3 regions of the Pseudomonas edaphica genome follow, and region 2 is predicted to be linked to each of the others. Evidence: riboswitches for the same ligand, from Rfam matches in the RefSeq annotation. Region 2 holds a riboswitch; each other region holds the start of a gene.
The links. Region 2 has a riboswitch for cobalamin ahead of cobW (cobalamin biosynthesis protein CobW). Riboswitches for the same ligand answer to the same signal wherever they lie in the genome.

Region 1 (3,271 bases), 2.0 Mb from region 2:
TGCGGCCACCGCCGTCGGGTTAGACGGAAAATAAAAGTGCACGTATGAAGCCGTCATCCGCCCCTGCCGATACACCGCCTCCGCCCCGCGCCCGCCATTGGGGCTCAGGCCGCGGGCAATCGGCTGCCATTCGGTGCTGGTCAGGGAATGGTGATAGGTATGGCCGCGCAGCACGCCTTCGGGCAACTCGACACTTTGCAGGGCCAGGGCGGCAAGTTTCTTTTGCATCACCGCATCGCCTTGCAGCAGGCCGACCAGTTCGGCACGGGCGCCGTCCACATCGGTGAGCGAATCCAGCAGGTAGAGCATGCCGCCACATTCAGCCAGCAGTGGTTTGCCAGCCGCATGATGGGCGCGAATAGCCGCAAGCATCCGGGTGTTTTCAGACAGTGCCTGGTGATGCAATTCGGGATAGCCGCCGGGCAAGTACAGGCTGTCGGCGTCGGGCAATTGGTGATCATGGATCGGCGAGAAAAACTTCAACTCAGCGCCCATTGCCCGCAACAGATCCAGGCTGGCGCCGTAGGTAAAAGCGAAGGCTTCATCACGGGCTACGGCAATACGCACACCGGCCAACAGCGGCTCAGCCTCAATCAGTTGCGGCGCGGCGAACGTCACCGGCGGCGGCAACGCCACTTCGCAGCTGCTGCCCAGCGCCTGGGCTGCGGCGTCCAGGCGCGCATCGAGGTCATTGAGTTCACTGGCTTGCACCAGGCCCAGGTGACGACTCGGTAATTCAATTCCCGTTTCACGGGACAACGCGCCATACCAGCGCAGGCCTTCGGTGAGGCTGCCTTCGAGCAGTTGCGCATGACGCAGGGTGCCAACGCGATTGGCCAGCACACCGGCGAATGGCAAGTCCGGCTGGTAGCGCGCCAGGCCCAAGGCCAAGGCACCAAAGGTCTGGGCCATGGCGGTGCCATCAATGACCCCGAGCACCGGCACACCAAAGTGCCGCGCCAGGTCGGCGCTCGACGGTGTGCCGTCAAACAGCCCCATTACGCCTTCGATGAGAATAAGGTCAGCCTCGCCGGCTGCTTCCCACAGCAAGCGGCGACTTTCTCGCTCGCCCACCATCCACATGTCCAACTGATACACCGGCGCACCGCTGGCGCGCTCGTGGATCATCGGGTCGAGAAAATCCGGCCCGCATTTGAACACGCGCACCTTGCGCCCCAGGTTGCGGTGCAAGCGGGCGAGCGCGGCGGTGACGGTGGTTTTGCCCTGGCCGGACGCCGGAGCGGCGATCAATACGGCTGGGCAATGACGGGGCTGGTTCAAAGTTCGACGCCCTTCTGTGCCTTGATACCGGCCTGGAACGCGTGCTTGAGCATGCCCATTTCGGTGACGGTGTCGCCCATTTCGATCAGTTCAGGCTTGGCGCCACGGCCAGTCACCACAACGTGCTGCATGGGTGGGCGGGCCTGCAGGTCGCTGAGCACCTGGTCCAGATCGAGGTAGCCGTGCTTGAGGGCGATGTTCAACTCGTCCAGCACCACCAGGCCGATGGACGGGTCTTTCAGCAATTCGCGGGAAACTGCCCAGGCGGCTTCGGCGGCGGCGATGTCGCGCTGGCGGTCCTGGGTTTCCCAGGTGAAGCCTTCGCCCATTACATGGAAACGCACTTGCTCGGGGAAACGCCGGAAGAACAACTCTTCGCCGGTGCTGTTACGCCCCTTGATGAACTGCACCACGCCGCACTGCATGCCGTGGCCCATGGCGCGGGCGAGCATGCCGAATGCCGAGCTGCTTTTGCCTTTGCCGTTACCGGTCAGCACCAGCAGCAAGCCGCATTCGTTTGGGGAATTGGCGATACGCTCGTCGATCACGGCTTTTTTGCGCAGCATGCGCGCCAGGTGGCGTTCGTCGCGGTCGGGGGAATCAGTCATGGCAGCTCTCCGTTGGGGCTGGACAAAAACGGCGGGCAGGAAAAAGAAAAACAGACAGCCAAGCATCGCCCACCGTGATGCTGTTGGATGATCCAGGCCGGTCTCCGGGCTCATGAGTGGCGCTCTGCTGATAGCGCGAGCAGGCCAACGGCGCGCCTTCCCATATCACGCGGATACAGTGGCAAAAGGCACCGTTTTGACTCATTTACCGTTGCGGGGGCAGCGCCGGAATTGCGGCTGCGCTGTGTACAAACGCGCTCACTCACCGGCTTCCCTGTTTCACTCTGTCGGCACATGGGCCACAGAGCACCTGGAACAAGCCGCGAAGGTTAGTGGGTTGGGGGTGGAGCGTCAATTAAAGCTGGCCTTGCACTTGAACCATCCGACTGCCGCGCTTCTCTACCTTTACAGGTATTAAGGAGAAAACCATGCACAAAACCAGACTCGCCTTACTGATCATGCTGGCAGGCACCCTCGCCGCCTGCGGTGAAAGCTCTACCCTGCAGGTCTCGGAAGGCACCGGGCCATCGCCCAAGCTGCCGGAGCCGAACAAAACCCTTATCCCCACCGTAAACATCGCCCCGGCGATCGGCTGGCCGGAGGGTGCCAAGCCGACAGCCGCTGCCGGGACTCAAGTAGCGGCATTTGCCGAAGGCCTGGATCACCCGCGCTGGCTCTACGTTTTGCCTAACGGGGATGTGCTGGTAGCCGAAACCAATTCGCCACCCAAACCGGATGACGCCACGGGCATTCGTGGCTGGGTGATGGAGAAGGTCATGGGCCGCGCGGGCGCGGGCGTGCCGAGCCCGAACCGCATCACACTGCTGCGCGATGCCGACCATGATGGCGTGGCCGAGACGCGCACGGTGTTTCTGGAGAACCTCAATTTACCGTTTGGCATGACCCTGGTGGGTAACGACCTGTACGTCGCCGATTCGGACAAGCTGCTGCGCTTCCCTTACCAGCCGGGTGAAACCGCGATCAAGGAGGCCGGCACCAAGGTGGTCGACCTGCCGGGCGGCAGCATCAACCACCACTGGACCAAAAACGTGGTGGCCAACAAGGACGGCAGTAAGTTGTATGTGAGTGTCGGCTCCAACAGCAATGTCGGTGAGAATGGCCTGGCGGCGGAGGAAGGCCGAGCGGCGATCTGGGAGGTCGACCGCGCGACGGGCCAGCACCGTATCTTTGCCTCCGGTTTGCGCAACCCCAATGGCATGGCCTGGGAACCGCAGAGCGGCAAGCTGTGGACGGCGGTCAACGAGCGCGATGAAATCGGCAGCGACCTGGTGCCGGACTACATCACCTCGGTCAAGGATGGCGCGTTTTATGGCTGGCCCTTCAGTTACTACGGCCAACATGTGGACGTGCGGGTCTCACCG
Region 2 (3,271 bases):
AGGCGAAAGCTGGGGTAGTCGACGGGCAACTGCTGGCCGGCCTCGGCCAACAGTGCAAGGCTGGAATCACCGCTGCACAGGATCACCAGCTCGGCAGGGGTTTGCCCAAGGTCGGCAATATTGTCGTCCGAAACGAAACCACCCGGCTGAGTCCTGAGCAGGTGCATGGGTTAAACGCTGAGCGCTGCGCGCAATTGCGCTTCGAGGCCCGCCGCATCCAGCTCCTGGCCGATCAGCACCAGGCGTGTGATGCGCGCTTCGTCGGCGCCCCAGGCGCGATCGAAATGTTTGTCAAAACGCGTGCCCACACCCTGGATCAGCAGGCGCATCGGCTTGTTCGGGATCGCCGCGAAGCCTTTGACGCGCAGGATGCCGTGTTGCACCACCAACTGGGTCAGGGCGTCGAGCAGCAGCGCTTCGTCCGCTTGCGGCAGGTCGATGGAGATGGAGTCGAACGCATCGTGGTCGTGATCGTCTTCACCTTCATGGTGATGATCGTGATGGCTGTGGCGGCCGTCGATGTGTTCTTCGGAACCCGCGCCCAGGCCGATCAGCACGTCCAATGGCAGGCGACCGCTGCTGGCTTCGATGATTTTTACGGCCGGCGGCAGTTCTTCGGCGACTTCCAGGCGCACGCGGGCCAGGTCTTCGGCGCTGATCAGGTCGGATTTGTTGAGGATCACCAGGTCGGCGCTGGCCAACTGGTCGGCAAACAGCTCGTGCAGCGGCGATTCGTGGTCCAGGTTCGGGTCGAGTTTGCGCTGGGCGTCAACCTGGTCCGGGAAGGCGGCGAAGGTGCCGGCAGCCACGGCCGGGCTGTCGACCACGGTGATTACCGCGTCAACCGTGCAGGCGCTGCGGATTTCCGGCCACTGGAAGGCTTGCACCAGCGGTTTTGGCAGGGCCAGGCCCGAGGTTTCAATAAGGATATGGTCGAGGTCGCCGCGACGTGCAACCAGCTCGCGCATCACCGGGAAGAACTCTTCCTGCACGGTGCAGCACAGGCAGCCGTTGGCCAGTTCGTAAACGCGGCCGTTGGCTTCTTCTTCGGTGCAACCGATGGAGCACTGTTTGAGGATCTCACCGTCGATGCCCAGTTCGCCGAATTCGTTGACGATCACGGCGATGCGACGGCCTTGAGCGTTGTCGAGCATATGGCGCAGCAAGGTGGTTTTACCCGAACCGAGGAAGCCGGTAACGATGGTGACGGGGAGTTTGGCCAGTGTTTTCATCGGATGCCCTTGGGGGCGGGCAGACGGGACGATAGACCCTGCGACGGCGCGCAGCAGCGGATTTCGTCACCGGATCACCCCGCCCGGTTAAGTAGAAAATCGGTTGCGAGGCAGGTCTCCTGGCTTGGGGCTTGCAGGTCTTGCGACCCGCGCTGGCTGCGCCTTCCCGCCGTTATGGCAGTGGCGTGGCAGGCAGCTGAACCCTTCACAGTTGCGGGGGCAGCCGCGGCTTGGACCGCGTTCCCTTCTTAGCTTCGGCGTGGGCCGAAGAACCTCGAAGGTGCAAGGCTACAGGGGCTCGCGGCATTTGACTACCGTCGCCCGCCCATGCTCTCCTACACATCTTGTTTCGGGTGCCCTTCACAGGGTGAAACGGGAAACCGGTGAGTCATCGCGTGATGACGAGTCCGGTGCTGCCCCCGCAACGGTAAGCGAGCGAAGCATCAAATCCACTGTGCCTGTGCATGGGAAGGAGATGCTTGATACGGCCCACCTCTTTTCCCAAGAGCGCCCCTCGTAAGCCCGGAGACCGGCCCGAAAAAATCAGATAACAAACCCGCGGTGGGCGGGCGCTGTTCAGAACCCTGCGTGCCTGCCTCGCGGGGTTTTCATGCGCCTGCGTCACCCTGAACCCCTGAAGGGACGCGCCATGTCGATCATCAGCAGCACTTCGCACACCGCCAGCAGCACCACTACCTTGAGCCAACGCCTGGGCGCCGCCATCGGCGCGTCGATCCTCGGCGCGTGCCTGGTGTACTTCGCCGGGTTCTCGCATATCGAAGCGGTACACAACGCCGCCCACGATACCCGCCACAGCGCCGCGTTCCCGTGCCACTGAGGCCTGCCGACATGATCAAGCGTATTGCCCAAACCGCAGGTTTCACTGGCCTGCTGGCCGCCCTGTTGCTGACCCTGCTGCAAAGCTTTTGGGTCGCCCCGCTGATTCTGCAGGCGGAAACCTTTGAAAATGCCCCGGCCGCCGAAGTGGTGCACGAACACGCCGCTGGCGCCGCAGCCCACACCCACGACGCCGAAGCCTGGGAGCCGGAAAATGGCTGGCAGCGTGTGCTGTCGACCACCGGCGGCAACCTGGTGGTAGCGGTCGGTTTCGCGCTGATGCTGGCCGGTCTCTACACCTTGCGCGCGCCGACCCGCACGGCTCAAGGGTTGCTCTGGGGCTTGGCCGGTTACGCGACGTTTGTACTGGCGCCCACCCTGGGGCTGCCGCCGGAGTTGCCGGGCACGGCTGCCGCCGACCTGGCGCAACGACAGATCTGGTGGATCGGCACGGCGGCCTCCACCGCCGCCGGTATCGCACTGCTGGTGTTTGGTCGTAGCTGGCTGCTCAAGGTGTTGGGCGTGGCGATCCTGGCCGTGCCCCACGTGATCGGCGCGCCGCAACCGCAAGTGCATTCGATGCTGGCACCCGAAGCCCTGGAAGCACAGTTCAAAATCGCCTCGCACCTGACTAACGTGGCCTTCTGGCTGGCCTTGGGCTGGATCAGCGCATGGCTGTTTCGCCGCAACCGCGACAGTCAATACTCGGCATGACACTGGTGGTCGGCCTGGGCTGCCAGCGCGGCTGTGATGTTCACACCCTGCTCGGCCTGTTTGACGCAGCCCTCGCCGACGGCGGCATTGAACGCCAACGCATCACCGCGTTGGCGAGCATTGATCGCAAACAGGCTGAACCCGGCCTGCTGGCCCTGGCCCGACTGCTGGAGCTGCCCTTGCAGTGTTTCAGTGCTGCACAATTGGCCGGTTATGAACAGCGCTTGAGCCACAAGTCAGCCGTCGCTTTTGCGCATACAGGTTGCTATGGCATCGCCGAAAGCGCCGCCCTGGCCCTGGCTGAACAGCTCTCCCAGCGCCCTGCCCGCCTGTTGATCACGCGCAAAAAAACCGCCCAGGCCACCTTTGCATTGGCGTGCGCCGACTAAAATCCCGATAATTGCCCTCCTCGATCATGAGCAACTTTCATGCTCGCCCGTTTTTCAACAGGAATTCCCATGACCGTCTACTTTATCGGCGCAGGCCCC
Region 3 (3,271 bases), 1.7 Mb from region 2:
ATTTGCCCGAGCCGTTCGGCCCGACAATGCCCAAGGTTTCACCTGGCTGAACTTCAAGATCAATGTCGCGCAGCAAATGCGCTTCACGCACCTTGAAGCCCAGGCCGGTGCAACTGAGTACCGTCATCGCGCATTCCTCCGGCCAATCAGGATCAATGCAAATACTGGCGCGCCGACCAAGGCAGTGACCACACCGACAGGAATCACCTGGCCTTTGATCAAGGTGCGCGACAGCACATCAGCAGCGATCAAGAACAACGCGCCGCCCAGCGCACTGGCGGGCAGCAACCGCGAATGCCCGGTGCCCAGCAGCAGGCGCACGGCGTGGGGAATCACCAGCCCGACAAAACCGATGGAGCCGACAATCGACACCATCACCGCCGTCACCAGCGCCGCGCAACCGACAAGCACAAATTGCACACGGCGCACCGGAATACCCAACGAAGCCGCGGAGTCGGCGCCAAAGGTAAACGCATCCAGCGCACGCCGATGCCACAAGCACACCGCCAGGCCTGCGACCGCTACCGGCACCGCCAGCCACACCGACGGCCAGCGCACGCCGCTGAGGTTGCCCAGCAGCCAGAACATGATGCCGCGCGCCTGTTCGGAACTGGCGGACTTGGTGATCAGGAACGCGGTGAGGGCATTGAACAGCTGCGAACCGGCGATGCCGGCGAGGATGATCTGGCCGGTGCCGCTGACTGAGCCGCTGGCCCGTGCCAGCAATATCACCAACGCAAACGCCGCCATCGCGCCGACAAACGCGCCCGCCGACAGCGAAATCAGCCCGCCGCCCACGCCCATCAATGCCACCAACACTGCACCGGTCGAGGCGCCCGCGCTGATGCCCAGCAGGTACGGATCGGCCAATGGGTTGCGCAGCAGCGACTGCAAGATCACCCCGCAGGTGGCCAGCCCGGCGCCACACGCGGCGGCAACCAGCGCCCGTGTCAGGCGGTAGTTCCACACCACGCCTTCATCGATCGGGTCGAGCACGTAACCGGCCGCCCAGAGTTTGTTGACCAGCACCTGCAAGACCACTTGCGGGTCGATGGCGGTTTCGCCGATGGCGGTGCCGGCGAGCACGGCCATCAGCAACACGGCGAGGGCGAGTAGGGTGCGCATCATTTCGACAGGTCGTAGCCGTCGATGGCACCGGCCAGTTGTTCCAGGCCATCGAACATGCGCAGGCTTGCCTGCAACGCCAGGGCATCAATAATGAGGATGCGGTTGTTTTTCACCGCGTCCATGTTGCGGGTCACCGGGTCGCTGCGCAGGAAGGCGAGTTTCTTTTCATGGTCGTCGGCCGGGTAGCGACGGCGGTCCATGCGCGCGATCACCAGGAAGGTCGGGTTGGCCTTGGCGATGGTCTCCCAACCGACGGCGGGCCATTCTTCGTCGGACTGCACCACGTTGTGCAGGCCGAGGGTTTGCAGCATGAATTCGGGAATGCCCTTGTGGCCAGCTACATACGGGTCGGCGGCCATTTCGCTGCTGGAAAACCACACCAATGCACTGGCGTGCTTGAGGCCCTTACCCTGGGCGGTGGCGACCGACTTGGCCAGGCGGGCCTTGAGTTCGTCATTCAACTGTTGGCCACGCGCTTGCACGTCGAAAATCTCAGCCAACTGGCTGATGCTTTTATAGATCGTGTCGATGCGAAACGGCTCCAGCCGCGTGCCATCGGCGCCCACCAGGTTGTCCTTGCCTTCGCAGTCGGAGGGCAGCACGTAGGTGGGAATCTTCAGTTCGTGGAATTGCTCGCGGGTACCGACCACGCCTTGCGGGCCGACCACCCATTCCAGCTCGGCGGCCACCAGTTGTGGGCGTTTGGCGATCACAGCTTCGAAGCTCGGCTCGTTGTCGGCCAGGCGCTCGATCTTGTCGTTTTGCGCTTTGAACTGCGGTAATACGCTGTTGAACCACAGCGAAGTGCCGACCACTTTGTCCGCTACGCCCAGAGCGTAAAGCATCTCGGTGGCGGCCTGGCCGATGGTCACGCTGCGTGCCGGGGCTTGTTGGAAGGTGACGCTGCTGCCGCAGTTTTCCACCGTGAGCGGGTAGTGAGTCGGCGTGGCGTGGGCCAGGGCACAAAAGCCCAGGCCGGTGATCAGGGCGCAAACGCGTAGCAGCATGGGGCAATCTCCGAGTGAACCGTACGGGAAACAGGGCAGGTACGGCTCGGAAACACACCTTTGAACGCTGCAGGTTTGCAGGGCGCGGATGTCCTTCCCGGACACCCCGCCGGTGAGTGATAACGCTGGGCCGGCAGGTCTCCTGACTGATGCGTCGTCGCCTCGCTCCGGCCTTCCCGGACGTGGTCCAGTGGCAATGGGGAGCAGGCTCGGCACCTACAGTTGCGGGGGCAGTTTCGATTGGCGCGATGGGCCGCGCTTCGAATTCCCTATTAGTCCCGTTTGGGAACCGGCGCGGTATGGTAGTCCATCTTGGGCGCTGGGTGGAGGTACAATCCGGGCTCGTCCATCACCACCCCAAGGAAGGCCATGTTGATACGTCTGGGAATAGTGCCACTGCTGTGTTGCATGAGCGCACACGCCGCTGACCCTGCGCTCGCCCGCTACACCGACGCGATCGGCGACAGGGCCCACGCCATCGCCCAGTTGGATGACGCCACCATTCTTGCCGAGGAAGCCAAACTGGCGCCCATCGCCAGTGACCTGTTACTCAAGGTCGCGCCGCTGATCCGCAAGGGCGGCACCGGCACTGCGGTGCAGGGGTTTTTACTCGACCAGTACGCGCAGCACGGCTGGTTGCCGATGATGTTCGGCTTTCGCGGTTACCCGGCAGCGGTGGCGGTGTCGGTGAATAATCAGGTGAGCGCCGCGCCGCCCACCGACGTGCCGTTCCCGGACGCGGCGCTGGTAAAAGTTGAGTTGATCGCGGCATCGGCCCAGGCCCATGTTGCTCAGGTCTGGACGTTCGCTACACCCAATGCCACCCCGGCGCAGCGCCAATTGCTGGACACTGCGCGCCGTGCGCTGGCCAATGGGGTCGCTCACGTTCAGGGTGGCCAGCGGCTGGCCAATGTTGGGACTGCGATACAACAGGAGCTGGACGCGGGCCAGGCCGTTGCGGTGCGTGAGTTTGCGGGCTACGCCATGGGCCAGGCGCGCATACAAAAGCCGCAGGTGCTCGGTTACAAGGTCGAGGGTGACAGCCCCTTGATGCAACCGGGGCAGGTGCTGAACGTGTACGTGATCGCCAAGGCGGGCAAAGTGGGTGTGAGGTACCAGCCGCCAGATTTCTGGAG

Region 1: linked by a shared signal. The riboswitch ahead of cobO (cob(I)yrinic acid a,c-diamide adenosyltransferase) and the one ahead of cobW (cobalamin biosynthesis protein CobW) in region 2 are both predicted to bind cobalamin.
Region 3: linked by a shared signal. The riboswitch ahead of ACQY47_RS24730 (ABC transporter substrate-binding protein) and the one ahead of cobW (cobalamin biosynthesis protein CobW) in region 2 are both predicted to bind cobalamin.

What each region holds. Positions count from the first base shown of each region.
Region 1 is NZ_OZ255725.1:5,106,932-5,110,202, reverse strand. Features, by position in the region: gene ACQY47_RS23330 (cobyrinate a,c-diamide synthase) at 1-1,281, opposite strand, end outside; gene cobO (cob(I)yrinic acid a,c-diamide adenosyltransferase) at 1,278-1,889, opposite strand; cobalamin riboswitch at 1,968-2,218, opposite strand; gene ACQY47_RS23320 (PQQ-dependent sugar dehydrogenase) at 2,318-3,271, shown strand, end outside.
Region 2 is NZ_OZ255725.1:556,124-559,394, forward strand. Features, by position in the region: gene cobN (cobaltochelatase subunit CobN) at 1-167, opposite strand, end outside; gene cobW (cobalamin biosynthesis protein CobW) at 171-1,232, opposite strand; cobalamin riboswitch at 1,325-1,524, opposite strand; cobalamin riboswitch at 1,567-1,784, shown strand; gene ACQY47_RS02260 (CbtB domain-containing protein) at 1,882-2,070, shown strand; gene ACQY47_RS02265 (CbtA family protein) at 2,082-2,783, shown strand; gene ACQY47_RS02270 (cobalamin biosynthesis protein) at 2,780-3,172, shown strand; gene cobM (precorrin-4 C(11)-methyltransferase) at 3,242-3,271, shown strand, end outside.
Region 3 is NZ_OZ255725.1:5,425,708-5,428,978, forward strand. Features, by position in the region: gene ACQY47_RS24720 (ABC transporter ATP-binding protein) at 1-127, opposite strand, end outside; gene ACQY47_RS24725 (FecCD family ABC transporter permease) at 124-1,128, opposite strand; gene ACQY47_RS24730 (ABC transporter substrate-binding protein) at 1,125-2,135, opposite strand; cobalamin riboswitch at 2,251-2,444, opposite strand; gene ACQY47_RS24735 (M24 family metallopeptidase) at 2,505-3,271, shown strand, end outside.